DNA from 4 places in the Bacillus sp. NS1 genome. Region 4 is predicted to be linked to each of the others. Evidence: riboswitches for the same ligand, from Rfam matches in the RefSeq annotation. Region 4 holds a riboswitch; each other region holds the start of a gene.
The links. A riboswitch is a leader RNA that binds a small molecule or an ion and turns the genes downstream of it on or off. The one in region 4 is predicted to bind S-adenosylmethionine.
Positions count from the first base shown of each region.

Region 1: another riboswitch for S-adenosylmethionine. It lies ahead of AC4CV5_RS01260 (5-methyltetrahydropteroyltriglutamate--homocysteine S-methyltransferase); the one in region 4 lies ahead of metK (methionine adenosyltransferase).
Region 2: another riboswitch for S-adenosylmethionine. It lies ahead of metI (cystathionine gamma-synthase/O-acetylhomoserine thiolyase); the one in region 4 lies ahead of metK (methionine adenosyltransferase).
Region 3: another riboswitch for S-adenosylmethionine. It lies ahead of mtnK (S-methyl-5-thioribose kinase); the one in region 4 lies ahead of metK (methionine adenosyltransferase).

Region 1 covers NZ_JBZAZF010000001.1:244,529-248,083, forward strand. The annotation lists gene AC4CV5_RS01250 (CoA transferase subunit B) at 1-147, shown strand, start outside; gene AC4CV5_RS01255 (3-hydroxybutyrate dehydrogenase) at 164-937, shown strand; gene AC4CV5_RS01260 (5-methyltetrahydropteroyltriglutamate--homocysteine S-methyltransferase) at 989-2,125, opposite strand; SAM riboswitch class I at 2,203-2,309, opposite strand; gene AC4CV5_RS01265 (5-methyltetrahydropteroyltriglutamate--homocysteine S-methyltransferase) at 2,378-3,511, opposite strand.
Region 2 covers NZ_JBZAZF010000002.1:294,553-298,107, forward strand. The annotation lists gene AC4CV5_RS06980 (hypothetical protein) at 5-259, shown strand; gene AC4CV5_RS06985 (GNAT family N-acetyltransferase) at 332-754, opposite strand; gene AC4CV5_RS06990 (YjcG family protein) at 759-1,274, opposite strand; gene AC4CV5_RS06995 (esterase family protein) at 1,311-2,033, opposite strand; SAM riboswitch class I at 2,201-2,323, shown strand; gene metI (cystathionine gamma-synthase/O-acetylhomoserine thiolyase) at 2,392-3,513, shown strand; gene metC (cystathionine beta-lyase) at 3,506-3,555, shown strand, end outside.
Region 3 covers NZ_JBZAZF010000002.1:456,284-459,838, reverse strand. The annotation lists gene mtnE (methionine-glutamine aminotransferase) at 1-53, opposite strand, end outside; gene AC4CV5_RS07895 (carbon-nitrogen family hydrolase) at 148-927, shown strand; SAM riboswitch class I at 1,011-1,165, shown strand; gene mtnK (S-methyl-5-thioribose kinase) at 1,270-2,463, shown strand; gene mtnA (S-methyl-5-thioribose-1-phosphate isomerase) at 2,471-3,532, shown strand.
Region 4 covers NZ_JBZAZF010000003.1:41,787-45,341, forward strand. The annotation lists gene pckA (phosphoenolpyruvate carboxykinase (ATP)) at 1-1,246, opposite strand, end outside; SAM riboswitch class I at 1,444-1,581, shown strand; gene metK (methionine adenosyltransferase) at 1,749-2,951, shown strand; gene asnB (asparagine synthase (glutamine-hydrolyzing)) at 3,100-3,555, shown strand, end outside.

The sequences.
Region 1 (3,555 bases), on a different contig from region 4:
CTGATTACGGATTTGGCTGTTTTTGATTTTGATAACGGCCGCATGACACTGACTGAGCTTCAGGAAGGTGTCACAATTGAAGAGGTTTATGAAAAAACAGAAGCCGATTTCGCTGTCAGCCAGTCTGTGATCAAACAAAATTCTTAATGGGAAGGAGTTTGACATGAAAAAACAAGTCGCCTTGGTGACAGGAGCAGCTGGCGGAATCGGGTTCGAAATCGCGAGGGAATTCGCCCGTGAAGGCGCTAGCGTCATCGTTTCGGACCTTCATCAGGAAGCGTGCGAAAAGGCCGCTTCCAAGCTTACAGAAGAAGGCTTTGACGCAGCAGCCATTCCGTGTGATGTGACAAAGGAAGCGCAAGTCGCTGATACGGTGAACACCATCCAAAAACGATATGGCCGCTTGGATATTTTGGTGAACAATGCCGGTATTCAGCACGTCGCTCCGATTGAGGAGTTTCCGACAGAAACCTTTGAACAGCTGATCAAGGTCATGCTGACGGCGCCCTTCATCGCGATGAAGCATGTTTTTCCGATCATGAAAAAACAGCAGTTTGGCAGAATCATTAATATTGCATCTGTTAATGGTTTAGTCGGCTTTGCGGGGAAATCCGCTTATAATAGCGCCAAGCACGGCGTCATTGGGCTGACTAAGGTCGGGGCGCTGGAAGGCGCGCCCCACGGCATTACAGTCAACGCGCTCTGTCCGGGTTATGTCGATACACAGCTTGTCTGCAATCAGCTGAGCGATCTTTCGAAAACAAGAAATGTCCCTTACGACTCCGTGCTTGAACATGTCATTTTTCCGCTTGTGCCGCAAAAACGATTGCTTTCCGTAAAGGAAATTGCGGATTATGCAATTTTTTTGGCAAGCGAGAAAGCGAAGGGTGTCACCGGGCAGGCTGTTGTCCTTGATGGGGGCTACACCGCTCAATAACATAAAAAACACACTTGCTCCGCCAGGGAATCAAGTGTGTTTTTTCTTTGCTTATTTCCAAACATCGTTAGCGATTTCAACTACATGGCGCAGCTTCGCCCATTGCTGTTCTTCAGTCAGCTTGTTGCCTTCCTCAGTTGAAGCGAATCCGCATTGAGGACTGAGGCAAAGCTGATCTAAGCTCACATAACGGGATGCTTCTTCGATACGGCGTTTTACATCGTCCGGATGTTCAAGCTCACCGAATTTAGATGTCACTAATCCAAGGACAAGCTGAAGATCAGAGCGCTTCACATAACGGAGCGGCTCAAATCCGCCTGAGCGTGAATCATCATACTCCAGGAAAAGCCCGTCCAGGTTCAAACCGTCAAAAATGGTTTCGGCTGCTGCGTCATAGCCGCCTTCCGCTGTCCAAGTGGACTGGAAGTTGCCGCGGCAAATATGCATTGTTACGGTCAAGTCATCCGGACGGTCGGCAATCGCATCGTTAATCGATTTCGCAAACAGCTGGCGAAGCTCATCAGGCGTTGTTCCGAACGCTTCGATTTGTTTTAATCCTTTTTCAGATAAGAAAACAGCCCAAGCTGTATCATCAAGCTGAAGGTAGCGGCAGCCTCTGTCGTAAAACGCTTGAATCGCTTTTTTATATGCTTTGGATACATCGTGCTGGAAAAGATGATAGTCGTTTTTGTATGCATCCTTTTCCAGTTTTCCGCGGAAAAACAGCATATTCGGGCTTGGGATCGTCATCTTTGGCGTCGCGTCACCGGCAATGCTATGGAGAAATGAGTAATCTTCAAGCATTTGGTGAGTTGAAAAGTCGATATCACCTGTGACTTTAATGCCGCGTGCTTTTGTCTGTACGTTATGAAATTGAATGCCCTGCTCAGGAGTAAACGGCTCAACGCCATCCAGGTTTTCCAGAAAATCAAAATGCCACCATGCTCTGCGGAATTCACCGTCTGTCACCACGTTCAGGCCGGTTTCCTTCTGTTTTTCCACAATGCGGATGATTTCATCGTTTTCGATTTGGCGAAGCTGCTCAGCTGTAATCTCGCCTGCCGCTTTTTGCAGCCGTGCTTTTTTGACGGGCTCAGACCTCAGCAGGCTTCCGACTTGATCCGCGCGAAACGGCGGTTTTTTTCTTTGAAGTGATTTTTGTTCTGCGGGTGTTGTTTGTTGTGACATGTTGTTCATTCCTTCTTTCCATTCGAATATAAAAAAGCTCTTCCTTTGGATAAGGAAGAGCTTGTGTGACAATCTCAACCTTATCTTCAAGAGCAATCATTGCTCTAAAGGATTTAGCACCATTCTGTTAAACAGCGGTTGCCGGGTATCGCAGGGCCAGTCCCTCCACCTCTCTTGATAAGGAAAACCTTTTTATGAAATTTTCTGATAGTAACTATTATTCACACATTTTCTGTTTCTGTCAATGATAGATTATCTCCACACATCGTTGGCGATGTCGATGACATGGCGCAGTTTCGCCCATTGCTGCTCTTCTGTCAAAAGATTGCCTTCTTCAGTAGAGGCGAAACCGCACTGCGGGCTGAGGCACAGCTGATCCAGGCTCACAAAGCGCGCCGCTTCATTGATTCGGCGTTTCACATCCTCAGGGTTTTCAAGCTCTCCATTTTTCGATGTGATCAAGCCGAGTACAATCTGGAGATCCTTGCGTTTCACGAAACGGAGCGGATCAAAATTTCCGGAGCGGTCATCATCGTATTCCAAGAACAGCCCGTCCAAATGTAAGCCATCCAAAATCGTTTCAGCTACAGCATCATAGCCTCCTGATGCCGCCCATGTTGAACGGAAGTTGCCGCGGCAAATGTGCATCGTGATTGCTAAATCATCAGGCCGGTCTGCCACTGCATCGTTAATCGTTTTGGCGAACAAGGCAGGCAATGTTTCTGGATCGCCGCCAAGCGCCCGAACAACCTCTCTGCTTTTTTCCTCAAAGAAGAGAGACCATGACGTATCATCAAGCTGAAGATAGCGGCATCCAGCATCATAGAAAGCTCTGATTGCTTTTTTATACGCTTGGGCCAGATCATGAAAGTATTCCTCTTGGTCGTCATAAATCCCTGTATCCGCCTTTTCACCGAAAAACAGCATATTCGGGCTCGGAATCGTCAATTTTGGGGTCGCGTCGCCGGCAATCTCATGTAAAAATTGATAATCGACAAGCGCTGGGTGGCTCGTAAAATCGAGTTTTCCCGTCACTTTGATGCTGCGTGCTTTTGTTTTCGCATTATGGAACTGAATCCCTTCAGACGGGATGAACGGTTCCACACCATCAAGCCCTTCCAGGAAATCATAATGCCACCAAGATCGGCGGAATTCCCCATCTGTTACCACATCGAGACCGATTTCTTTTTGTTTTTCTACAATTCGGGTGATTTCTTGATTTTCGATATCACGAAGCTGATCAGCGGTGATCTCGCCGGCCGCTTTTTTCTGCCGGGCTTCTTTTACCGGAGCAGATCGCAGTAAACTGCCGACATGATCGGCACGGAAAGGAGCTTTGTGTTGTTTTTCTGTTTTTTGTCCTGCAACATTTGTTTGTTGAGCCATGTCATTCGCCTCTTTTCTGTAATGTGTTGAGCATAAAAAAAGCT
Region 2 (3,555 bases), on a different contig from region 4:
TCGTATGATATATGCAGGTCAAATTAAGAACCAGCAATACGCTCAATATGCAAATAGAACGATTGGACATAAGCAGGATTATGCCGGAACCGAAAAAATCAACTATGTCTCATTTCAGCGGGTATACAAGGAACTTGAAAAGCAGCAGGAGAATCAAACGGCCGCTGAAAGAAAAGTTAACGAGGCGAAACGTAAGCGCTCTCTTTATAAGAGATTGCGAGAAAAAGGAATGGGCACTTATATTAATCGATATGTATAAAAAACCGTTCACTTCCAGAGAACGGTTTTTTATGTGCGGAAAAAATCCGGGTCTCTATAGACCCGGATGCTGTTAGTCCTTAATCATTTGTAAGTGGGGAATGCCGGCATCGAGAAATTCTTTTTCAGAAAGCACGCGATACCCGTGTTTCTTGTAAAACGGCACAGCCTGCGTTTGCGCGTTTAAAATGAAACCCGAAGCGCCGCCGTCTGTCGCCGTTTTTTCGAGTGCCTTCATAATGATGCCGCCGACACCGGAGGAGCGGTGGCTTTTTAATACACAGATCCGCTCTAACTTGCCGTAGCCGTCCTTCATACGCCATCTTCCGGCGCCGACAGGCTTTTCGCCGTCATACACGACGATATGCTCCGACTCATTTTCAAGTTCGTCAATTTCTTCTTCAGCAGGCACGTTTTGTTCTTTGACAAAGACTTCTTCTCTTACATAAAATGCATCTTTCATTTGTTCTTCATTTTTTGCGATGACTGCTTCCAAACGATTATTCTCCTCCGCCTAACAAGAAGGTTTCATATACTGTCCACGATCCGTTTTCCAGCTGGTAAAGCAAGTGGAAACGGTCAATGATTTCTTCATGCGACACTTCCTGCATTTTTAATTGTCCCAGCACATCTGAATGCTCATCGTCGGAAAGATTTTGGCCGACCGTCACGTGCGGAACGAAATTATATTCCTGTTCACCAGCCAGTACACCGGTGTATAACTTTTCATTGAGTGTTTTTAATTCTTCCGTCGGCTCTGCTTTGATGTAAATGACATTATTGACAGGCGAAAATGAGCTGTATTTTGTCATTTTGAGAACCACTGGATGGGACTCCTTTGCGATGTTTCTCAGGTGGGATACAAGCTGATCCGCTTTCTCCTCTGCACATTCAAACGATGCTCTCAGCGTCAAATGGGGCGGGATTAGGGAATAGCTTGGGTCATAGCGCTTTCTGTAAGAGTTCGCAAGGTCTTGGAGTTTTTTTGATGGAAATAAAACGATTCCGTATTTCATATTATGTCCCTCCTGGAAATAAAGTATGATAGAGTGTCAAAGCATTTTTTTCAGCGCCGGCGTGATGAGCGGCTGCCAATATGTCCATTTGTGATCTCCGTCAAATGGTTCAAAAACATAATCGGAAAGCTTCTCCTCCAGCAGCTGTTTCAGCTCCTGATTCGGTTCTGTAAAGTCCAGAATGTTTCCGTCTGTCGTGTGGACCTCAGTTTCTTTTGTTCCGATCTGGTGATAAATAGAGAGGTGTTTGATATCGTCCGACTGTTTCACGGCTTCCAATACATGTTTGTCTACATAGGGAGACTGCATGATGATGTTACCGAACATATTCGGATAATCAAGCGCTGTCATAAGCGATATGGTCGCTCCGAGAGAGTCCCCTATCAGCGTTCGCCCATAGCCAACCTGATAGGTAGGGTACTCGCCATCCGCAAACGGAACGAGCTCATGGGCGATGAACCGTTTATACGCTGAAAATTTTGAGCCTTCCGGATGATAGGTATTTCGGCGCTCTTTTACATCCTTATAAGGAACACCGATAATAATGCTCCTGTCTATTTCTCGTTTGGACAGCAATTCTTCGACCTGTCTGCCAATTCTCCCCAGCCTGAAATAATCGTGGCCGTCCTGCGCGATAATGACATGGTATTTATAAAGCGGGGAGTAGTTGGACGGCAGATAAACGAGCAAAGTCATTTCTTCGTTAAGCTCTTTTGAAAAGAATTTCTTTTCTTGCACTGTGCCGTTTTTCGGTGCCATAATACATTCCTCCAGGACATCACTAGACTTTCTTGCTGTTTTTCATTATTGTACCATGAATTATTAGAAATTTCTCTCTTTAAACAGTTCGGAACTCGAAGAAAAAAGTGTTGAAATAAACTGCAAATTGCGCTAATATAAAACAATCAGAAAATTGAAATCGATATTTCTTATCGTGAGAGGTGGAGGGACTGGCCCTTAGAAACCTCAGCAACCGGCTTGTTTTGCATATGTGCAAAACGCCAAGGTGCTAAATCCAGCAAGCGTTTTTTATGCTTGGAAGATAAGAAGAAGCGTTAAACCCCTTCTTCTTATGAAGAAGGGGTTTTTTATTATGAAAAGGGAAGGTGTCAGCTATATGTCACAGCACGTTGAAACGAAATTAGCCCAAATCGGGAACCGAAGCGACGAAGTAACGGGAACAGTGAGTCCTCCTATTTATTTATCAACAGCATACCGCCACAGAGGGATCGGAGAATCAACGGGATTTGATTATGTCCGCACAAAGAATCCGACACGCCAGCTTGTTGAGGATGCGATCGCCAGCTTAGAAAATGGAGCGAGGGGGCTTGCCTTCAGTTCGGGAATGGCAGCCATCCAAACGATTATGGCTCTATTTAAAAGCGGAGACGAACTGATCGTTTCATCGGATCTATATGGCGGCACGTACCGTCTGTTTGAAAATGAATGGAAAAAATACGGATTAACCTTTCAATATGATGATTTCAGCGATGAGGACTGTTTACGCTCTAAGATTACGCCGAACACAAAAGCGGTGTTTGTGGAAACACCGACAAATCCGCTCATGCAGGAGGCGGACATTGAAAAGATCGCCCGGATAACAAAAGAGCACGGTCTTCTGCTGATCGTTGATAATACATTTTATACCCCGGTCTTGCAGCGTCCGCTTGGGCTGGGAGCCGACATTGTGATTCACAGTGCAACCAAGTATTTAGGCGGGCATAACGACTTGCTTGCTGGACTTGTCGTTGTAAAGGATGAGCAGCTTGGTGAGGAAATGTTTCAACATCAAAATGCGATCGGCGCCGTCCTGCCTCCATTCGATTCGTGGCTTCTGATGAGAGGAATGAAGACACTGAGCCTCAGAATGCGCCAGCATCAGGAAAACGCGCAGGAGCTTGCGGCGTTTTTAGAAGAGCAGGATGAAATTGCCGATGTACTGTATCCCGGAAAAGGCGGCATGCTGTCCTTCCGTCTGCAAAAAGAAGAGTGGGTCAACCCATTTTTAAAAGCGCTGAAGACCATTTGTTTTGCAGAAAGCCTCGGCGGGGTGGAAAGTTTTATTACATACCCTGCCACACAGACGCACATGGATATTCCTGAAGAGATCCGCATCGCAAACGGGGTCTGCAATCGTTTGCTGCGTTTTTCGGTCGGAATTGAACATGCGGAAGATTTAAAAGAGGACCTAAAACAGGCACTATGTCAGGTCAAAGAGGGAGCTGTTTCTTTTGAATAATCACAATTGGACGCTGGAAACCCAGCTCGTGCACAATCCATT
Region 3 (3,555 bases), on a different contig from region 4:
GCGAAGAATTGTTTAGGCAATTCCTTCAATACATGAGACTGTTCAAATTTCATCTATTCTCACCTTCTAAAAAAATCTTGAAATGATAGTCCATCATCATATATGGTTAAATGAAAAAAGTAAAGAAAAATTTGGAGTGATAAAAAGATGAAATGGACGATATCTTGTCTTCAATTTGATATTTCATATGGTAAACGTTCGGAAAATATCAAAAAGGCTGAATTTTTGATCGAAAAAGAAAGCAAGCATGCTGATGTTCTTGTTCTTCCTGAATTATGGACGACCGGATATGACCTGGCCAACCTTGATGAGCTCGCTGATGAAGACGGGCGTTTTGCTCAGAGCTGGCTGAAGAAAACAGCAAAAAAACATGGCGTTCATATTGTCGCCGGATCGGTCGCTGTCAGAAATGATTCTGATGTTTATAATACAATGTACATCGCGGATAAGGAAGGACAAATCGTTAAAGAGTACAGAAAAGCCCACCTTTTTCAGCTGATGGATGAGCATGTGTATTTATCAGCCGGTTCCGAAGACGGATACTTTGAGCTTGATGGCGTCAAAAGCTCAGGACTGATCTGTTACGATATCCGTTTTCCGGAGTGGATCAGAAAACATACAACAAAAGGTGCCAACGTGCTGTTTATTTCTGCAGAATGGCCGCTTCCCCGCCTTGATCATTGGAAAAGCCTGCTAATTGCCCGGGCCATTGAAAATCAATGCTTTGTCGCTGCATGCAATTGTACCGGTTCAAATCCAGATAATGAATTTGCCGGGCATAGCCTGATTATTGATCCATGGGGGCGTGTACTTGCTGAAGGCGGACGGGAAGAAGGCATTGTCCGAGCTGAAATCGACCTTCAGGAAAGCGTTAAGGTGCGAGAAAGCATTCCTGTTTTCGATGATATCAGAAAAGATTTATATTAAAAAATTTATTGACAACTTAACAAAACACCTGTTACTATGTTCATCAACTGATAAATTAGAATTGTTTAACAAATGAATATATTCTCTTATCGAGAGTTGGGCGAGGGATTTGGCCTTTTGACCCCAACAGCAACCGACCGTAATTCCATTGTGAAATGGGGCGCATCTTTTTCGCGCCGAGACACTCGTCTCTAAGGCACGGTGCTAATTCCATCAGATCTGATCTGAGAGATAAGAGAGGCGGACATACATGTTAAGCCTCTTTCTCTCTGAGAAGGAGGCTTTTTTACGGCCAATCAGCTGCAAACATATCAAGAGATTACATAATTGGAGGTTATGACAATGGCAGTCACAAAAACACCTTTATACGAAACGTTAAATGAAAGCTCCGCTGTGGCACTTGCGGTAAAGCTTGGCTTATTTCCAAGCAAAAGCACACTGACATGCCAGGAAATCGGCGACGGCAACTTAAATTACGTTTTTCATATTTATGATCAAGAACATGACAGAGCTTTGATCATTAAACAGGCGGTTCCTTATGCAAAAGTCGTCGGAGAAAGCTGGCCGCTGACAATCGATCGCGCAAGAATCGAAAGCAGCGCTCTCATCCGGCAGGGTGAGCATGTCCCTCATCTGGTTCCAAGAGTGTTTTATTCTGATACAGAAATGGCGGTTACCGTCATGGAGGACCTCTCTCATCTGAAAATCGCAAGAAAAGGACTCATTGAGGGTGAACATTATCCGCATCTGTCACAGCACATCGGTGAGTTTTTAGGAAAGACCCTTTTTTATTCATCTGATTACGCGCTTGAACCTAAGGTGAAAAAACAGCTTGTTAAACAGTTTACAAACCCGGAGCTGTGCGACATAACGGAAAGACTTGTCTTTACAGATCCTTTCTTTGACCATGACACAAATGATTTTGAAGAAGAGCTTCGTCCTTTTGTCGAGAAGCTTTGGAATAATGACAACGTTAAAATCGAAGCCGCTAAGCTGAAAAAGTCATTTTTAACATCGGCAGAAACGCTGATTCATGGTGATTTGCATACAGGGAGCATTTTTGCAAGCGAACATGAAACAAAGGTGATTGATCCTGAATTTGCTTTTTACGGACCGATCGGCTTTGATGTAGGCCAATTTATCGCCAACTTATTTTTGAACGCACTCGGCCGTGACGGTGATGACAGAGAGCCGTTATACCAGCATGTCAAGCAGGTCTGGGAAACATTTCAAGAGACATTCACTGAAGCCTGGGAAAAGGACAGTCTTGATGTTTACGCCAAAATCGACGGTTATCTTACTGATACGCTCAGTCATATTTTTGAAGAGACGATCGGATTTGCGGGCTGCGAGCTCATACGCCGCACGATCGGCCTTGCCCATGTGGCTGATCTGGATACGATCGTGCCGTTTGATAAACGAATCATCAGAAAACGGCTGGCGCTCGAAACCGGCACAGCCTTTATTGAAAAACGTTCGGACTTCAAAACGATAACGGATGTTATTGAATTATTTAAGTTACTTGTAAAGGAATGATCCATTCATGACCCATTCATTTGCTGTTCCTCGTTCTGTTGAATGGAAAGAAACAGCTATTACCATTTTAAATCAGCAAAAGCTTCCTGACGTGACCGAGTATGTGGAGCTGACGACGAAAGAGGATGTATTTGACGCGATTGTCACGCTCAAGGTAAGAGGCGCCCCGGCCATCGGCATTACGGCTGCCTTCGGACTTGCGCTTGCTGCAAAAGACATAGAAACAGATGATGTCACGGAATTCCGCAGCAGACTGGAAGATATCAAACAATATTTAAACAGCTCACGGCCTACCGCCATTAATTTATCTTGGGCACTTCAGAGACTGAGTCATTCGATCGAAAACGCTATTTCAGTAAATGAAGCAAAAACAAACCTTGTCCATGAAGCGATTCAGATTCAGGTCGAGGATGAGGAAACGTGCCGGATGATCGGTCAAAACGCCCTGCAGCTTTTCAAAAAAGGCGACCGGATTATGACGATCTGCAATGCCGGCTCTATCGCGACAAGCCGCTATGGAACGGCCCTCGCTCCATTTTACTTGGCCAAACAAAAGGATTTGGGACTGCATATTTATGCCTGTGAAACAAGGCCTGTCCTTCAAGGTTCGCGCCTGACTGCGTGGGAGCTGATGCAGGGAGGCATTGATGTCACTCTGATCACAGACAGCATGGCTGCCCATACGATGAGGGAAAAACAAATTTCTGCTGTCATCGTTGGAGCTGATCGAATTGCAAAGAACGGTGATACGGCAAATAAAATCGGAACATACGGTCTCGCGATTTTAGCAAATGCCTTTGATATTCCGTTTTTTGTCGCGGCACCTTTATCTACATTTGATCCAAAAGTGAAGTGCGGCGCTGATATCCCGATAGAGGAACGGGATCCTGAGGAAGTAAGGCAGATTTCCGGAGTCCGGACCGCTCCATCCGATGTGCCTGTCTTTAATCCCGCTTTTGACATTACACCCCATGATCTCATTTCAGGAATCATCACAGAAAAAGGGATTATGACCGGTAACTATGAAGAAGAAATTGAACAGCTGTTTAGAGGCGAAAAGGTTCATTAAAAACCGCTGGACTTTGCTCATGA
Region 4 (3,555 bases):
CATCGATCTTTTTGCCGAGCATTTCAGCATAGACGTGAGCAGGAAGCGGCAGGAATGGTGAGCCGAAGCATGTGGAAAACGTCGTCTCAGGAGACGTCACACCGCGTTCGGTTCCAGCAAGTTTGCTCGTATAACCGCTTAAGAAATGGTACATCGCCTGTTCCTTCGTCAGTTTGCTGATCGGCGGCAGGACTCCGAATGCATCAGCCGTCAAAAATACAATTGCTGAAGGGTGGCCTGCCATGCTTGGTGTCACGATGTTGTCAATCATATGAATCGGGTAAGCCGCCCGCGTGTTTTCGGTATAGAAGGAATCATCATAATTGGCTTCGCGTGTATCATCATCAACAACAACATTTTCAAGAACAGACCCGAAGCGGATCGCGTTAAAGATCTGAGGCTCCTTTTCTTCGCTTAAATGAATGCACTTGGCGTAGCATCCGCCTTCAATATTAAAGACGCCTGTGTCAGACCAGCCGTGTTCATCATCACCGATCAGTTTGCGGTCAGCATCGGCTGAAAGGGTGGTCTTGCCTGTTCCGGACAATCCGAAGAAAAGGGCGACATCGCCTTTTTCACCGACATTGGCAGAGCAGTGCATGGATAGAATATCTCTTTCAGGGAGCAGGAAATTCATAATGGAGAAAATCGATTTCTTCATTTCTCCAGCATACTCTGTTCCGCCGATTAAAATCGTCCGCTTTTCAAAAGAGACAATAATAAAGGTTTCAGAATGTGTGCCGTCTGTTTTTGGATCCGCTTTGAAATGCGGAGCAGAAAGAATGGTAAACGGTTGTTCAACTGTTTTCTTATCATTGCCCTCCGGTCGGATAAACAGCTGTCTGGCGAATAAATTGTGCCATGCGAACTCATTTACGACGGTGATGGGCAGCCTGTATTTTTCATCTGCTCCGGCAAATCCTTCGAATACAAACAGCTCATCTCGCTGTTTCAGATAGCTGACAACTTTCGTGTACAGCCGCTCAAATGCTTCTTCTGAAATTGGCTGATTCACCGTACCCCAATCGATCTTATTTTTCGTGCTTTCTTCCTTCACGATAAATTTGTCTTTAGGCGAGCGTCCTGTATAAGCGCCTGTTGTCGCCCGAACAGCGCCTGTGGAAGTTAAAATGCCTTCGTTCCGGGATAGTACTTTTTCTGTAAGCTGTGCTGCTGATAAATTATGACGCACATTTGGGCTTGTTAATAAGGCTTGTAGATCAGCGGTTAAATCAACTGAGTTCATATGAAACCTTCCTTTATCGTTTTTTGTGTTTTGCTAATTGTGAATTAGTATAACATATATTTTCAAATAGTCTATACTATTTAACGTTTTTTGTGTGTGCGTTTTCCAATGTTTTCTCTCAATATAGGTGCCTATTTCTTCTGAATCATATTGACATTGCAAACCCTTTTACGATAAGATATTTCATTGAGCGGATACTCTTATCCCGAGCTGGCGGAGGGACAGGCCCTATGAAGCCCAGCAACCGGTTTCTCTGTTATTATTATGTTCAACTGTGTGAGACAACCAAGGTGCTAACCTGTTGCAAGGTTGTATGATTCCTTGAGCGATAAGAGTGAAAGGCACAAAGACCAAACCCTTTCCTCGATGGAAAAGGTTTTTTTATTTCATAAATATGCCAATTAACATTCTCTAATATAACGTTACATTGTATAAGAGGGAGCGAGTTCCGTATCATATATACAAGGTCTTTCGGGAGGCCTTGTGCAGGAGGAAGCAAATCATGAGTAAAAATCGTCGTTTATTTACATCAGAATCTGTTACGGAGGGGCATCCGGATAAAATCTGTGACCAGATTTCTGACAGCATTTTAGATGAAATTTTAAAGAAAGACCCTAACGCGCGTGTTGCTTGTGAAACGTCTGTGACAACTGGTTTGGTTCTTGTCAGCGGAGAGATCACAACATCTACGTATGTTGACATTCCGAAAACGGTTCGTCAAACCATTAAAGAAATCGGATACACACGTGCGAAATACGGATTTGATGCGGAAACTTGTGCAGTTTTAACATCAATTGACGAGCAGTCTGCTGATATCGCAATGGGTGTAGACCAGGCGCTTGAAGCCCGTGAAGGCACAATGAGCGATGAAGAAATTGAAGCGATCGGTGCGGGTGACCAAGGTTTAATGTTCGGTTACGCGTGCAACGAAACAAAAGAGCTTATGCCTCTTCCAATTTCACTTGCTCATAAATTGGCCCGCCGCCTGAGTGAAGTCCGTAAAGAAGATATTCTTCCGTACCTTCGTCCTGACGGCAAAACACAGGTAACAGTTGAGTACGATGAAAATAACAAACCTGTCCGCATTGACGCGATTGTTATTTCAACTCAGCATCACCCTGAAATTACGCTTGAGCAAATCCAGCGCAACATTAAAGAACATGTTATCAATCCGGTTGTTCCTGAAGAGCTGATTGATGAAGAAACAAAATATTTCATCAACCCTACAGGACGTTTCGTTATCGGAGGCCCTCAAGGGGATGCGGGACTTACAGGACGCAAAATCATTGTTGATACGTACGGCGGCTATGCACGCCACGGCGGAGGCGCGTTCTCAGGTAAGGATGCAACGAAGGTAGACCGTTCTGCGGCTTATGCAGCGAGATACGTTGCGAAAAACATCGTTGCGGCTGAGCTTGCTGATTCTTGCGAAGTACAGCTTGCTTACGCGATCGGTGTTGCACAGCCTGTGTCAATCTCAATCAACACATTCGGTTCCGGAAAAGCTTCTGAGGAAAAATTGATTGAAGTTGTTCGCAATAACTTTGATTTACGACCTGCCGGCATTATCAAAATGCTTGATTTACGCCGTCCGATTTATAAACAAACTGCTGCGTACGGCCACTTTGGACGCCACGATGTTGATCTTCCGTGGGAGCGTACAGACAAAGCAGAGAAGCTGCGTGAAGAAGCGTTAGGAGAATAATTTTATAGCCGCTTACTGGTTAAGCGGCTTTCCCTTTTTTACGTTGTATTCATGTTTATTTTTTTACATAACCGTGAAACCAAATACTATTCACAGCGTCTATAAATAGGGGTTCAATGATGACAATTTTAATTATGGAGGCAATACTATGTGTGGATTTGTCGGGGTTTTTAACAAGCATCCGTTAGCTCAAACCGCTGATCAAGAAGAACTAATCAAACAAATGAACCAAATGATCGTTCACCGCGGTCCTGACAGTGATGGATATTTCCATGATGAGCACGTTGGATTCGGTTTCAGACGGCTCAGCATTATTGATGTAGAAAATGGCGGACAGCCTTTATCATATGAAGATGAAACATATTGGATTATCTTTAACGGAGAAATCTATAACTATATTGAATTGAGAGAAGAACTTGAAGCAAAGGGGTATACATTCAACACGGATTCGGACACAGAGGTTCTTCTTGCGACTTACCGTCACTATAAAGAAGAAGCTGCGTCCAAACTGCGCGGTATGTTTGCCTTTCTGATTTGGAATAAAAACGATCATGTGCTTTATGGAGCAAGAGATCCATTCGGTATTAAACCGTTGTACTACACA